Regions from separate parts of the Micromonospora sp. CNZ285 genome, predicted to be linked through region 1. Evidence: riboswitches for the same ligand, from Rfam matches in the RefSeq annotation. Region 1 holds a riboswitch; the other holds the start of a gene.
What was found. A riboswitch is a leader RNA that binds a small molecule or an ion and turns the genes downstream of it on or off. The one in region 1 is predicted to bind thiamine pyrophosphate.
Positions count from the first base shown of each region.

Region 2: another riboswitch for thiamine pyrophosphate. It lies ahead of thiE (thiamine phosphate synthase); the one in region 1 lies ahead of CLT75_RS17280 (ECF transporter S component).

Region 1 covers NZ_SPQD01000001.1:3,831,134-3,838,188, forward strand. Annotated here, with positions in the region: gene CLT75_RS32680 (hypothetical protein) at 1-72, shown strand, start outside; gene CLT75_RS17260 (acyl-CoA dehydrogenase family protein) at 130-2,103, opposite strand; gene CLT75_RS17265 (DUF6328 family protein) at 2,211-2,711, opposite strand; gene CLT75_RS17270 (sugar isomerase domain-containing protein) at 2,802-3,551, opposite strand; gene CLT75_RS17275 (alpha/beta fold hydrolase) at 3,548-4,384, opposite strand; TPP riboswitch at 4,461-4,567, shown strand; gene CLT75_RS17280 (ECF transporter S component) at 4,643-5,233, shown strand; gene CLT75_RS17285 (ABC transporter ATP-binding protein) at 5,359-6,792, shown strand; gene CLT75_RS17290 (CbiQ family ECF transporter T component) at 6,789-7,055, shown strand, end outside.
Region 2 covers NZ_SPQD01000001.1:4,534,035-4,541,089, reverse strand. Annotated here, with positions in the region: gene CLT75_RS20545 (nucleotidyltransferase domain-containing protein) at 1-88, shown strand, start outside; gene CLT75_RS20540 (aldo/keto reductase) at 110-1,072, shown strand; gene CLT75_RS33400 (endonuclease domain-containing protein) at 1,501-1,728, opposite strand; gene CLT75_RS20535 (DUF559 domain-containing protein) at 1,632-2,411, opposite strand; TPP riboswitch at 2,530-2,641, shown strand; gene thiE (thiamine phosphate synthase) at 2,639-3,262, shown strand; gene thiO (glycine oxidase ThiO) at 3,259-4,344, shown strand; gene thiS (sulfur carrier protein ThiS) at 4,335-4,535, shown strand; gene CLT75_RS20515 (thiazole synthase) at 4,540-5,313, shown strand; gene CLT75_RS20510 (thiamine phosphate synthase) at 5,376-6,041, shown strand; gene thiD (bifunctional hydroxymethylpyrimidine kinase/phosphomethylpyrimidine kinase) at 6,121-6,909, shown strand; gene thiC (phosphomethylpyrimidine synthase ThiC) at 6,927-7,055, shown strand, end outside.

The sequences.
Region 1 (7,055 bases):
GCGTACCTGGTGCTGGCCGGCCTCAACGGCCTGATCCTGGCCGGCATCCTGGCCTGGGCGATCGCGCGCTGACCGCCCGGCGGCCGCACTCGGCGGCCGTCCGGGCGGCACGACCGCCCGGTGGTCCGGTCAGCCGGCGGGCGGGATGCGACGGCGGACGTCCTGCTCGGTGGACGGCCCCGGTTCCCAGCGGGCCACCCAGGGCAGGTCGGCGGGCGGGGTGACCACGCCCTCCTCCACCGAGGCGTACCGGCCGGCGACGATCCGCCTGGCGGCGGCCACGTCGACCGAGTCGGTGTTCGACCACAGGCCGGTGAACAGCTCGTCGACGCGCAGCCGCGCCTGACGGCAGAACAGGTCGGCCAGCTCGACGTTCTCCGGGTGCGCGTCGCGCTCGGCGTAAGCCCGGACGCAGACCGCGCTCATCGCGAACAGCTCCGCGCCGATGTCCACCACCCGGCCGAGGAACGCCTGCTTGCGCTCCATCTTCCCCTGCCACCGGGACATCGCGTAGAACGTCGACCGGGCCAGCTTGCGGGAGGTCCGCTCGACGTGGCGCAGGTGCCCGGCCAGCGGCCCGAACTCCTGGTACGCCCCGGGCGTCTGCCCCTTGCCGACGGCGAGCGTGGGCAGCCACTTCGCGTAGAAGGCGCCGGCCCGCGCGCCCGCCCTCGCCTTGCGGCCCAGCCCGGCGTCGGGGTCGATGATGTCGCCCGCCACGGACAGGTGCGCGTCGACGGCCTCGCGGGCGATCAGCAGGTGCATGATCTCGGTGGATCCCTCGAAGATGCGGTTGATCCGCAGGTCGCGCAGGAGCTGCTCGACGGCGGCCGGCCGTTCCCCGCGGGCGGCGAGCGAGTCGGCCGTCTCGTAGCCGCGGCCACCGCGGATCTGGATGAGTTCGTCGGCGATCCGCCAGGCCATCTCGCTGGCGTAGAGCTTGACCAGCGCCGCCTCGATCCGGATGTCGTTGCGGTCGTCGTCGGCGAGCATGCAGGACAGGTCGAGCATCGACTCCATGCCGTACGTGGTGGCGGCGATGAAGGACAGCTTCTTCGCCACCGCCTCGTGCTCGCCCACCGGGCGGCCCCACTGGACCCGGTCCGCCGCCCACTCGCGGGCCACGTTGAGCGCCCACTTGCCGGCCCCGACGCACATGGCCGGCAGCGAGAGCCGGCCGGTGTTCAACGTGGTCAGCGCGATCTTGAGGCCCTTGCCCTCGCCGCCGATCACGTTCTCCTTCGGCACGAACACGTCGTGGAACCGGGTGAGGCTGTTCTCCAGGCCGCGCAGCCCGACGAAGGAGTTGCGCCGCTCCACGGTGATGCCGTCGCTGTCGCCCTCCACCACGAACGCGGTGATACCGCCGCGCCGCCCCTCACCGGCCGGCACCCGGGCCATCACCACCAGCAGCGTGGCGAGCGTGCCGTTGGTGGCCCAGAGCTTCACCCCGTTGAGCCGGTAGCCGGTGCCGTCCGCCGTCGGCTCGGCGGTGGTGGCGAGCCGGGCCGGGTCGGAGCCGACGTCCGGCTCGGTGAGCAGGAACGCGGAGACCTCACCGGCGGCGAGCCGGGGCAGGAACAGGTCCTTCTGCTCGGGCGTGCCGAACATCTTCAGCGGCTGCGGCACGCCGATCGACTGGTGCGCGGAGAGCAGCGCGCTGACCGCCGGGTTCACCGAGCCGACGAGCATCAGCGCCCGGCAGTAGTGCAGGTTGCTCAGCCCCAGCCCGCCGTACTTCCGGTCGATCTTCATGCCGAACGTGCCGAGCCCGGCCAGACCGTGGAACACCTCGTCGGGGATGCGCGCGTCCCGCTCGATCGCCTCGCCGTCCACCTCGGACGTCAGGTACGTGCGCAGCGCGCCGAGGAACTCGTCAGCGCGAGCCACCTCGGCCGGGTCGGGGCGGGGCCACGGGTCGATCAGGTCGAGCCGGAACCGGCCGAGGAACAACTCCTTGCCGAAGCTGGGCCGGTCCCAGGCCGACTCGCGGGCCGCCTCGGCGACCTGGCGGGCCTCCTTCTCGGAGACCTGGCCCGCCTCGGTGGGCAGCGGCCCCGCGCCGTCTGGTGACTCGGGCCGGCTGTTCTGTGTCGTGGTCACGGCTGCCTCCTCGCGGTCCGGCTGCGTCGACGCGTTCGACGAAAACGACGCTACCCCCGGGTGTTACCCAGGGGTAGCGCCCCGTGCACGCCCGATTTGGCGGACGGTCAGTCGGTGAGCGACTGCGGATTGTCGTCCTCGTCGTCGATGTCGTCCTCACCCCAGTTGCGCCGGCTGAACGGCAGGATCGCCCAGAAGATCAGGAACCAGAGGCCGGTGAGCGCGCTGAGCAGGAACGCGATCGGCCGGTCCAGCACGAAGTCGCTGACCAGCAGGACCGAGCTGACCATCGCGATCAGCATGAAGAACAGGCCGCCGGTGGCCATCCGGTGGGCGAACCGGACCAGCTCCGGCTTGCGCCCCTGCCGGAACAGCGCCCGGTGGAACGCGACCGGCGAGATGATCATCGCGGCGGACGCGGCGGCGGTCAGCAGCGCCAGGATGTAGACGTCCCGCTGGAACTCGGTGGTCCGGTCGAACCCGGCGCTGAACGGCAGCGTCAGCAGGAAGGCGAAGAGGATCTGCACACCGGTCTGCGCGACCCGCAGCTCCTGCAACAGATCGGCGAAGTTGCGCTGCCAGCGCTGCTTCTCGGATTCCTTGGACACTCGCGGACCTCCCCGGAGACGGCACCGCCAGCGGGTGAACGCCCACCGGCAGGAGCGCCTGTGCCCCGTACGGATGATCACGAAACCGGTTCAGGAACCGCGGCGGATCCGGCCCGCGTACCGTGCCTCCAGCTCGGCGTTGTGCTCGTCGCCGCCGGTGATGTTCGCGGACAGGTAGACCGGCGGGCGCTGCCCCGCCGCGACCAGCCGGGCCACCACCTCGGCGACGATCTGCTGGGCGAGCAACGCCGCGGTGATCGAGGAGACCGCGCCGACCGCGCCGCCGCCCGGCAGCGGCAGCGTGGCGTCGCCGTACGGGGCGCCGTTGTCCAGCACGACGTCGGCGAAGTCGGCGAGCTTGCGGCCGGACGGGTGCCGCGACGTCATCCGCGCCGAGTGCTGCGCCGAGGTGATCGCCACCAAGCCGTGCCCGCGTTCCTTCACGATGGACGCGAACTCGACCATCGCCCCGTTCACGCCCGAGTTCGAGGCCAGCACGAACACGTCCTGCGGCCGGATCGGCGCCAGCTCGTAGAGGCGGTGCGCCACCGCCGGGTCGCGTTCCAGCTTCGGGCCGAGCACGTCGGCCGGGTCGCCGCCGATCAGCACCAGATCACGCAGCGCGATCCGGTTGGTGGGCACCAGCCCGCCGGCCCGGCCGGCGATCTCCATGGCCAGCGCCTCGGAGTGCCCGGTGCCGAACGCGTGCACCACACCGTCGGCGCGCAGCGCCGCCGCGATCAGGTCGGCCGCGTCGGCCACGTTCTGCCGCTGCTCGGCGGCGACCCGGCCGATCGTCTCGGTCACCACCGCCAGGTACGCCTCGGCGCTCACCGTCATGCCTCCTCCGTTCCTGCGCACCGGGCGAGGATCGCCTCGGCCAGCGGGCCGGGCGCCTCGTCCGGAATCCAGTGGCTGACGCCGGACAGCTCCACGAACCGGTAGTCACCGGTGACGTGCGCGGCGCACGCCTGCGCGGCCGTCCGGCCGATCGCCACGTCCTTGTCGCTCCACACGAACGTGGTCGGCACCCCGACCGGGGCGACCGCCTTCATGTCCGCACCGGTCATCGCGCGGTACCAGTTCAGCGCCGCCGTCAACGCGCCCGGCTCGCGCATCGGCTCGGCGTACCGGGCCACCGCGCCGGCGTCTCCCACACCGCTGAGCAGCTTGCGCAGCGTGGCGCCGTTCCACGCCAGCAGCACCTTCTCCGCCGTACCGGGCTTGCGGAACAACGCGATGTAGGCGGACTTGACCTTCTGCCGCGGGTCGGTGGCGAGCGCGTGGCCCATCGCGGCCGGGTGCGGCACCGACACCGCGGTCAGCGTCCGCACCCGCTCCGGGTGCGCCGCCGCGAGGCCCCACGCCACGATCGCGCCCCAGTCGTGGCCGACCACGTGCGCGCCGGTCACCCCGAGTGCGTCGAGCACCGCCGCCGCGTCGGCCACCAGCTCCGGAATCCGGTACGCCCCCACGTCCGCCGGACGCGCGCCGGGCGAGTAGCCGCGCTGGTCGAGCGCGTACGTGCGCAGCCCGGCGGCGTGCAGCGCGGGCGTGACCGCGTCCCACTCGCCGGAGTGCTGCGGAAAGCCGTGCAGCAGCAGGACCGGATCACCGCCCTCGGGGCCGCCGGCGCGTACCTCGAACGTCAGTCCCCGCGCATCCACCAGCATGATCGCCACCATACCGACACTCGCCCTGCTGGGCCGGGGGCCGTGGTCGGTGCTAGCGTCTGCGACGAGACAACTTCACATCCGACAGGGGAGCGCACAGCGCTGAGAGTGCGGGCCGATGCCCGCAGACCCTCGAACCTGATCTGGGTAATGCCAGCGCAGGGAGTTCGGTCGACCTCCAGCCGCGTCGCCGTCCGGTGACCACCGGGCGCGGCGTGCGTCTTCTCCTGGTTCACCTCGACGAACTGGGAGCCAACCATGAACCACACCGACAGCAACCGCTGGCGTACCGTCGACATCGTCGTCGCCTCGGTCATCGCCGTCGCCTTCGGCGTCGTGTTCTGGGCCTGGGGCCTGCTCTGGAGCGCCACCGACGCGGCGTTCGCCTTCTTCCCGCCGGCACAGGCCGTGCTCTACGGCGTGTGGCTGATCCCGGCGGTGCTCGCCGGTCTGATCATCCGCAAGCCGGGCGCCGCGCTGTACTGCGAGACGGTGGCCGCGATCATCTCCGCCCTGCTGGGCAGCCAGTGGGCGAGCATCGTGATCCTCCAGGGCCTGATGCAGGGCATCGGCGCCGAGCTGGCCTTCGCCGCGTTCCGGTACCGCTCGTTCCGCCTGCCGGTGGCGGTGCTGGCCGGTGCGCTGACCGGTCTCGGCGCGGCGATCTTCGACTTCGTCTACTGGAACAAGGCGTACGACTTCGCCTCCTACCGCCTGCCGTACGCGCTGATCACGATCGTCAGCGCCACGATCGTCGCCGGTCTGGGCGCGCACGTCCTCACCCGCGCGCTGGCGAACACCGGCGTGCTGGACCGCTTCCCCGCCGGCCGCGACCGAGCCCTGGTCTAGCCCTCCCTCCCCACCCCCACCGCCCCGGTGATCAAGGAGTTTGCGTCCGCCGGGCACGGTTTTCCGGACGCGAACTCCTTGATCACGCAGGCTGGGCCGCGAGAGGGAGAGGGGGTGGGTGGGCGGTGAGCGCTGTGGTGCTGCGGGGGTTCGGGTGGCGGCACGGGGGACGGAAACGCTGGGCTCTGCGCGGGGTGGATCTGCGCGTGGAGAGCGGCGAGCGGGTGCTGCTGCTCGGACCCTCCGGCGCCGGTAAGAGCACGCTGCTTGCGGCGCTGGCCGGGCTGCTGCCGGAGGACTCCGGCGAGCAGGAGGGCACCGTCGAGATCGACGGGCTGGACCCGCGCAAGGCCCGCGAGCGCGTCGGCATCGTCTTCCAGGATCCGGAGTCCCAGCTCGTCATGGCCCGCTCCGGCGACGACGTGGCGTTCGGGCTGGAGAACCGTGGCGTACCCGCCGGGGAGATCTGGCCCCGCGTCGACGAGGCGCTGCAGCGGGCCGGCTTCCCGTACGACAGGGACCGCCCCACCGCCGCGCTCAGCGGCGGCGAGCAGCAGCGGCTGGCGCTGGCCGGCACGCTCGCGCTGCGCCCCGGGCTGCTGCTGCTCGACGAGCCCACCGCCAACCTCGACCCGGCCGGCGCCACCCTGATCCGCCGGGCCGTCGCGAACGCGCTCGACCCGGACACCACGATGGTCCTGGTCGAGCACCGGGTCACCGAGGCGCTGCCGCTGGTCGACCGCGTCGTGGTGCTGGAACCCGGCGGCGGGGTACGCGCCGACGGGCCGCCCGACGCGGTCTTCGCCGCGCACGGCGACGCGCTGGCCGCCGCCGGGGTCTGGGTACCCGGCCACGTCGCGCCACCCCGGCACGCCACCACGCCGCCCGGCGACGTGCTGCTCTCCGCGGAGCGGCTCGGCCTGCCGCCGCGACTCAACCCCACCGATCTTCGGGTACGCGCCGGCGAGGCGCTCGCCGTCCTCGGCCCCAACGGGGCCGGCAAGTCCACACTGGCGCTGCTCCTGGGCGGCCTGCTGAAGCCCGGCACGGGCGCCGTCACCGCGTCGGCGGAACTCGCCGGGCGGGACGCGCGTACTCCCCCGCACCGCTGGCGGGCGCCAGCGCTGGTACGCCGGATCGGTTCGGTGTTCCAGGACCCGGAACACCAGTTCGTCACCGCCACGGTCCGCGACGAGCTGGCGCTCGGCCCGCGCCGCACCGGCCGGCCCGAGTCGGCGGTCACCGCCACCGTCGACGAGCTGCTGCACCGGTTGCGGCTGGACCGGCTGGCCGGCGCCAACCCGTACACCCTCTCGGGTGGGGAGGCGCGGCGGCTGAGCGTGGCGACGGCCCTGGCCACCGCGCCCCGCCTGCTGATCTGCGACGAGCCCACGTTCGGCCAGGACCGGCGGACCTGGCTGGAGCTGGTCGACCTGCTCGCCGAGCTGCGCGACGCCGGGCACGGCGTGGTCACGGTGACCCACGACGAGGACTTCGTCGCCGCGCTGGCCGACCGGACACTCACCCTGCGCCGCGCCCCCGACGGGGTGGTCACGTGATCGGCCTCGAACCGGTCGCCGCGCCCGGCGCTCCGCTGGCCCGGCGCAACCCGGTGGCGAAGCTGGCCGCCGCGCTGGTCTTCACCCTGATCCTGGTGGCGACGCTCGACCCGGTCGCACCGGCCATCGCGATCGCCGTCGAACTCGCGGTGCTGCCGCTGTTCGGTGTCCGCTACCGGGTGCTGGCCCGCCGGGCCTGGCCGCTGCTCGCCGGCGCCGTCGGCATCCTGATCACGCTGGTGCTCTTCGCGGCCGACCGCTCC
Region 2 (7,055 bases), 700 kb from region 1:
CGCGGTGGGGCGTACCCCTGAGGAACTGGCGGCGACGATCGGTGCCGCCCGGATGCTGGCCGACCAGGTGCTGCCGCTGCCCGGATGACACCCGGGCAGCGGGCATAGGGTGGATCTCGTGAGTGAGATGACCTATCGCCGGCTGGGCGACTCCGGGCTCGTGGTGTCAGTGGTCGGTATCGGCTGCAACAACTTCGGCCGCAAACTCGACAGCGACGGCACCCGGGCGGTGGTGGACGCCGCGCTCGACGCCGGGATCAACTTCTTCGACACCGCCGACATCTACGGCGAGCCGCAGGGCGCCTCCGAGGAACTGCTCGGCCAGGCGCTCAAGGGCCGCCGCGACGACGTGGTGGTGGCCACCAAGTTCGGCATGGACATGCACGGCGCGAACGGGCCGGACCACGGCGCCCGGGGCGCCCGCCGCTACATCGCCCGCGCGGTCGAGGCGTCGCTGCGCCGGCTCGGCACCGACCACATCGACCTGTACCAGATGCACGAGCCCGACCCGGGCACCCCGATCGACGAGACGCTCGCCGCGCTGGACGACCTGGTGACCGCCGGCAAGGTGCGCTACCTGGGCAACTCCAACTTCGCCGGCTGGCAGATCGCCGACGCCGACTGGACCGCGTCGTCGCAGGGGCGTACCCGGTTCATCTCCGCGCAGAACCACTACTCGCTGGTGGAGCGCGGGGTGGAGGACGAGGTGATCCCCGCCTGCGAGCGGTTCGGCCTCGGCATGCTGCCGTTCTTCCCGCTCGCCAACGGGCTGCTCACCGGCAAGTACAAGCGCGGCGAGGCGCCCCCGGCGGGCAGCCGCCTGGCCGGTGGCGGCCGGTACGCCGAGCGGCTGGCCGCCGCGCGCTGGGACGTCATCGAGGCGATCGAGGCGTACGCGGCCGAGCGCGGCATCACCATGCTCCAGGTGGCCATCGGCGGCCTGGCCGCCCGTCCCGCCGTCACGTCCGTGATCGCCGGCGCCACGACTCCGGCCCAGGTGAAGTCAAACGCCGAGGCCGGCACCTGGCAGCCCAGCGACGAGGACCTGGACGCCCTGGACGCCATCCTCTGACCGTCCCCGCCGGGCACCGGCGCGCCCGCTCGCGCGTTGGGTCCGTCCGCGTGTTCGGTCCGCCCGCGCGTCCGGTCCACCCGTGTTCGGTCCGCCCGCGCGTCGCAGGTGCGTCCGCTCGTCGGCGTGCGAGCGAGGGGGCTTGCCCCACGCGGCGGGCGTGCGCCCACCGTGGCCGCCCGCACGCGGAGGCACCCATGGCGTTCCACTCAGAGGCAGCGCTCACGATGGGTGGAACGGTGTGGGTGTCAAAAGGGCCTTGAAACACCCATGGCGTTCCACTCGTCGCCAGATCCAGTCGCGAGTGGAACGCCATGGGTGTCTGCGGGCGGCCTGACGCCCGTGGCGGCTCGGGCGGTCCGGACCGGCCTGGCGGCGGGTGGCGGGCCGGGGCGCGGCGAGGTGAGGCTCGTGGCGGTGGCTGCGGATCAGTGGTCTGCCGCGGTGGCGCGACGTTCGGCCAGGGCCTGGCGCACCAGGGCGACCGTGGCGTCGGGCCGGCGGAGCACGTCGTCGGCGGTGAACCGCAGCACCAACCAGCCGGCTGCGCGCAGCGCGTTCAGGCGCGCCACGTCCCGCCGGAAGTGCGCCTGCTCCCGGTGGTGGTCGCCGTCGTACTCGACCGCGAGACGGAGTGCCGGCCAGGCCAGGTCCACCGGGCCACGAAGCGTCCGCCGGCGCGTACCTCGTGCTCGGCGACGAGCGGGCCGAGGCCGGCGTCGAGCAGGAGCAGCCGCAGGCGTGTCTCCATCGGGGACTCACTCAGCGGCTCGGCCATCGCCAGCACCTCCCGCAGCAGCGGAGCGCCCGGCCAGCCCGGCCGCTCGGCGGCGTAGGCCCGCAGGACGGACAGCTTCACGACCCGGCGACGCAGCAGCGCGTCGACGGCGACCAGCGCCTCGGCGAGTGATCCCTGTCGGCCCAGGTCGAACGCGGTACGCAGTGGGGTGGTGACCGGCAGACCGCCGACGAGGGTGCGGTCCCGCTCCGGCAACGGCGACCGGATCACCCGCAACCGTGGGTGCGATCGCAGTCGAGCGGCAGTCGGCAGCAGCACCGTCACCGGCGCGTCGCGGGTGAGCACGTCCGCGCCGGACAACCAGGCGGCGCTGCGTCCCGCCAGCGCGGCACCCGGCGGCAGGCGCATCGCCACCGCCTCGCACCACATCCGGTGGTCGTCGGCGCGGTGTCCGTCCCGGTGCACGTACACGTCCGGGAGCAGGCGGATCCACGTCGACCCGCGCAGCATCGTCCAGGTGAGCAGCCCTTCGGAGACGGCACGGCTGCCCCGGAACGGCAGGATCGCCAGGCGGCGCGGAACGCGGGCGGGAACGGACATCCAGGCAGCGTGTCGTGACGGGACGGTCACCCGCTGTCCCGATCCGGCGGACGGCTGGTTCCTGGGAAAAACCTCACCCGGGCTTCCGTACGGGCGGAAGGCGTCGTACGGTAGGCCGCAAGTGACCCACGGGAGCCCGGTGCGGACCGGGCTGAGAGGGGGGCTGGGAGCCCCCGACCGTCGAACCTGATCCGGGTAATGCCGGCGCAGGGAGGAGCGTTGCCGTGCTGTCCCTGGGACGACTGCATCTCATCACCGACACCCGGCCGGGGCGTGACCCGCTCGCCGTGCTGCGTGCCGCCCTGCCCGTGGCGGGCGCCGACCTCGTCGTGCAGGTGCGCGTGGAGGACGACGCCACCGACCGGGAGGCGTACGAGCTGGCGTGCCGGGTGGCCGAGGCGTGCCGGCCGTACGGAGCACAGTGCCTGGTCAACGACCGGCTGCACGTGGCGCTCGCGGTGGACGCCGCCGGGGGCCACGTCGGCACGGACGACCTGCCGGTCGCCGCCGCGCGCCGGGTGCTCGGCCCGGACGCGGTGCTCGGCGCGACCGCCCGGGAGCCGGTGGGCGCCCGCGCGGCGGTGGAGGCGGGCGCGAGCTACCTGGGCGTGGGCCCGTGCCACGCCACCACCACCAAGTCCGGCCTGCCGGACCCGATCGGCCCCGACGGGGTACGCGCGGTCGCCGAGGCGGTGAGCGTGCCGGTGATCGCGATCGGCGGGGTGACCGCCGCGAGTGTGCCGGCGTTGCGAGCGGCCGGGGCGTACGGGGTGGCGGTGGTCGGCGCGCTCAGCCTGGCCGCCGATCCCGCGCACGCCACCGCCGAGCTGCTGCGGGCGCTGACGCGATGAGCCCGGCCGACGTGGCGGTGGTGGGCGCCGGGCCGGTGGGACTCGCGATCGCGTGGCGGTGCGCGCAGCGCGGACTGCGCGTGGTGGTGCACGACGACCGGCCCGGGTCGGGTGCCTCGTCGGTGGCCGCCGGGATGCTGTCGCCGGTCGCCGAGGCGTACTTCGGTGAGCACGAGCTGACCGCCCTGCTCGTCGAGTCCGCCGCCCGCTGGCCCGGCTTCGCGGCCGAGCTGACCGAGGCGAGCGGCGTCGACCTCGGCTACCGCACCGAGGGCACGCTCGTCGTCGGGCTCACCGCCGACGACCTGGCCGAGGCGGGGCGGCTGTGGTCGTACCAACGAGGTCTGGGACTGCCGATCACGCCGCTGCGCCCCTCGGAGCTGCGCGACCGTGAGCCGGCGCTGGCGCCGCGCGTGCGCCGCGGCGCTGCGGCGCCCGGCGACCACCAGGTCGACCCGCGGCGGCTGGTCACCGCGTTGCGCACTGCCGCGGAACGCGCCGGCGTGGAGCTGCGCCCGGCCCGCGTCGGCGCGCTGTCCGAGGTGGACGCGCGGGTCACTGTGGTCGCGGCCGGATGCGGCGCGGCGGGCCTGACCGGCCTGCCGGTCCGGCCGGTCAAGGGCCAGGTGCTGCGGCTGCGCGCGCCGGGTGGCGGTCCGCCGGGCTTCCGGCACGTGATCCGGGGGTACGCGGACAGCGAGCCGGTCTACCTGGTGCCCCGGGACAGCGGGGAGGTCGTGGTCGGGGCGACTGTGGAGGAGCGCGCGGACACCGCTGTCACCGCCGGTGGCGTGCTGACACTGCTGCGCGCCGCCGCCGAGCTGGTACCGGAACTCGTCGAGTACGAGCTGGTGGAGGCCGTCGCCGGGCTGCGCCCCGGTACGCCCGACAACGCGCCGATCATCGGGCCGTTGCCCGGGCAGCCGGGCGTGCTCGCGGCGACCGGTCACCACCGGCACGGCATCGTCCTCACCCCGGTCACCGCCGATCTGGTCACCGAGCTGATCGTCACCGGCGAGCCGGATCCCGCGCTCGCCCCCTTCACCCCGGACCGCTTCGGGAAGGAGCGCACGTGGAACTGATCGTCAACGGCACCGGCCGGACGCTGCCCGAGGGCGTCACCGTCGCCGAGGTGGTCCGCACCGTCACCGACCGGGAGCGCGGGCTCGCGGTCGCGGTGAACGGCGAGGTGGTGCCGCGCGGCGGCTGGTCGGCGAGCGTCCTGCGCGACGGCGACCGGGTCGAGGTACTCAGCGCCACCCAGGGCGGGTGACCGGATGTCCACCTTGGAGATCGGTGGGGTCACGTTCGGCTCCCGGCTCATCCTCGGCACCGGCGGCGCGGCCAACCTGCACGTACTGGAGCAGGCGATCCGCGCCTCCGGCACCGAACTGGTGACGTTGGCGCTGCGCCGGGTGGACACCACGCCCGGCGGGTCGGGCGGCCTGCTCGACCTGGTGGAGCGGTGCGGCGTACGGCTGCTGCCGAACACGGCCGGCTGCCGCACCGCGGTGGAGGCGGTGAAGACGGCGCACCTGGCCCGGGAGGCGTTCGACACCGACTGGGTGAAGCTGGAGGTGATCGGCGACGAGCGCACGCTCCTGCCCGACGGGGTGGAGCTGCTGCGCGCCGCCGAGGAACTGGTGGCCGACGGGTTCACCGTGCTGCCGTACACCTCGGACGATCCGGTGCTGGCCCGGCGGCTGGCCGACGTGGGCTGCGCGGCGGTGATGCCGGCCGGGTCGCCGATCGGCTCCGGGCTGGGCATCGGCAACCCGCACCACATCCGGCTGATCCGGGCGGCCGTCGACGTGCCGGTGGTGCTGGACGCGGGCATCGGCACCGCCTCCGACGCGGCGCTCGCCATGGAGCTGGGCTGCGACGCGGTGCTGCTGGCGAGCGCCGTGACCCGGGCCGCCGACCCGGTGGCGATGGCCACCGCGATGCGGTACGCGGTCGAGGCCGGCCGCCTGGCGTACGGCGCGGGCCGCATCACCCGCCGCTTCCACGCCCTGCCGTCCACCCCCGACGAGGGGCGGCCCGACCTGTGACCGCCGTACGCGTTGCGGATCTTGGTACGGAGGCGCCCGTGGAAGGGCGGCCGCGTACCAAGATCCAGGGCGGGCCGAGCGGGGTTGTGCTGTTGACCGATCGGCGCGTCGCTCGGGGGGCGCTCGTCGACGTGGTCGCGGGTGCCGTCGGCGGGGGAGTGCGCTGGGTGGTGCTGCGGGAGAAGGACCTGCCGCGCGCCGAACGTCTCGCGCTCGCCGCCGACCTCCGTGCCGTCCTCGCCGAGGTGGACGGCACGCTGATCGTCGCCGGACCCGATCCGCTCGACGGGGATGCGGTGCACCTGCCCGCCGCCGGCCCGTACCCGCCGCCCGCCGTCGGGCTCGTCGGCCGCTCCTGCCACGACACCGCCGAGCTGGCCCGGCTCACCACCGAGCACTACGCGACGCTGTCCCCGGTCTACGAGACAAGGACGAAGCCCGGCTACGGCCCACCCCTGCACCCCGATGGACTGCGCGAGCTGATCGCGGCAACGAAGGTGCCCGTGCTGGCACTAGGCGGCATCGAAACAGCAGCTCAGGTCAGTGCATGCGTAGAGGCGGGCGCCACCGGAGTAGCAGTCCTGGGCGCCATCATGCGCGCCCCGGACCCCACCGAAACCGCCACCACGCTGGGCAGCGCCTTCCAGGAGGCGGCCATCCGTGTGGCGCGCACCCACCCCGCGCGATCCGACGAAGGCCTGCACGAGAAGGGCTGCGGCCGACCGTGACCACGGAGGGATCAAGCCTGACCGCCCGGAGTGGGCACGGTCGGCCGCAGCCCCAAACCGCAACCACCGGAGAAGACACGTGACGCCGAAATCAGTTCTCAGCATCGCCGGCTCCGACTCCGGAGCGGGAGCGGGCATCCAGGCCGACCTCAAGACGTTCGCCGCGCTCGGGGCGTACGGCACCACAGTGCTCACCGCCGTCACCGCGCAGAGCACCAGGGGCGTGGACGCCGTCCTGCCGCTGCCCCCGCAGACGGTGCGCGACCAGATGGACAGCGTCCTCGGCGACTTCGACGTGCGCGCCGTGAAGACCGGGATGCTCGGCACCCCCGCGGTCGCCGACGCGGTGGCCGAGGCGGCCCGGGCCGGGCGGCTGCCACACCTGGTCGTCGACCCGGTCCTGGTCGCCACCAGTGGGCACCGGCTCGGCGTGGTGGAGGCGGTCGAGCGGCTGCTGCCGTACGCGGAAGTGGCGACACCGAACTGCGCGGAGGCCGCGGCCCTCACCGGAGGCCCGGTGGGCACCGTCGAGGAGATGGTCGCGGCGGCCGAGGCGCTGGCGGCGCGCGGACCGGCGTTCGTGGTGGTGACCGGCGGCGACGTGGACGCCGACGGCGAGTCGGTGGACGTGCTCGCCGGCGGCGGGACCACGCGGCTGCTGCGCGCGCCCCGGGTGGACACCCGGCACAACCACGGCACCGGCTGTTCGTTCTCGGCCGCCGTCGCGGTCCGGCTCGCCGCGGGCGACGCGGTGCCGGTCGCGGTGGCGGCCGCCAAGGAGTACGTCACCCGCGCGCTGACCGGCGCGCGGACCTGGGAGCTGGGCGCGGGACGCGGCCCGCTGGACCACTTCGGCTGGTCCGCATGAGCGACAGGGAGGCTGTCATGCAGGCACGTCGCAAGGTGTACGTGGAAGGGTCACGCCCGGACATCCGGGTGCCGTTCGCCGAGGTGACGCTGACCGGGGACAACCCTCCGGTACGGCTCTACGACACCTCCGGTCCCGGCTCCGAC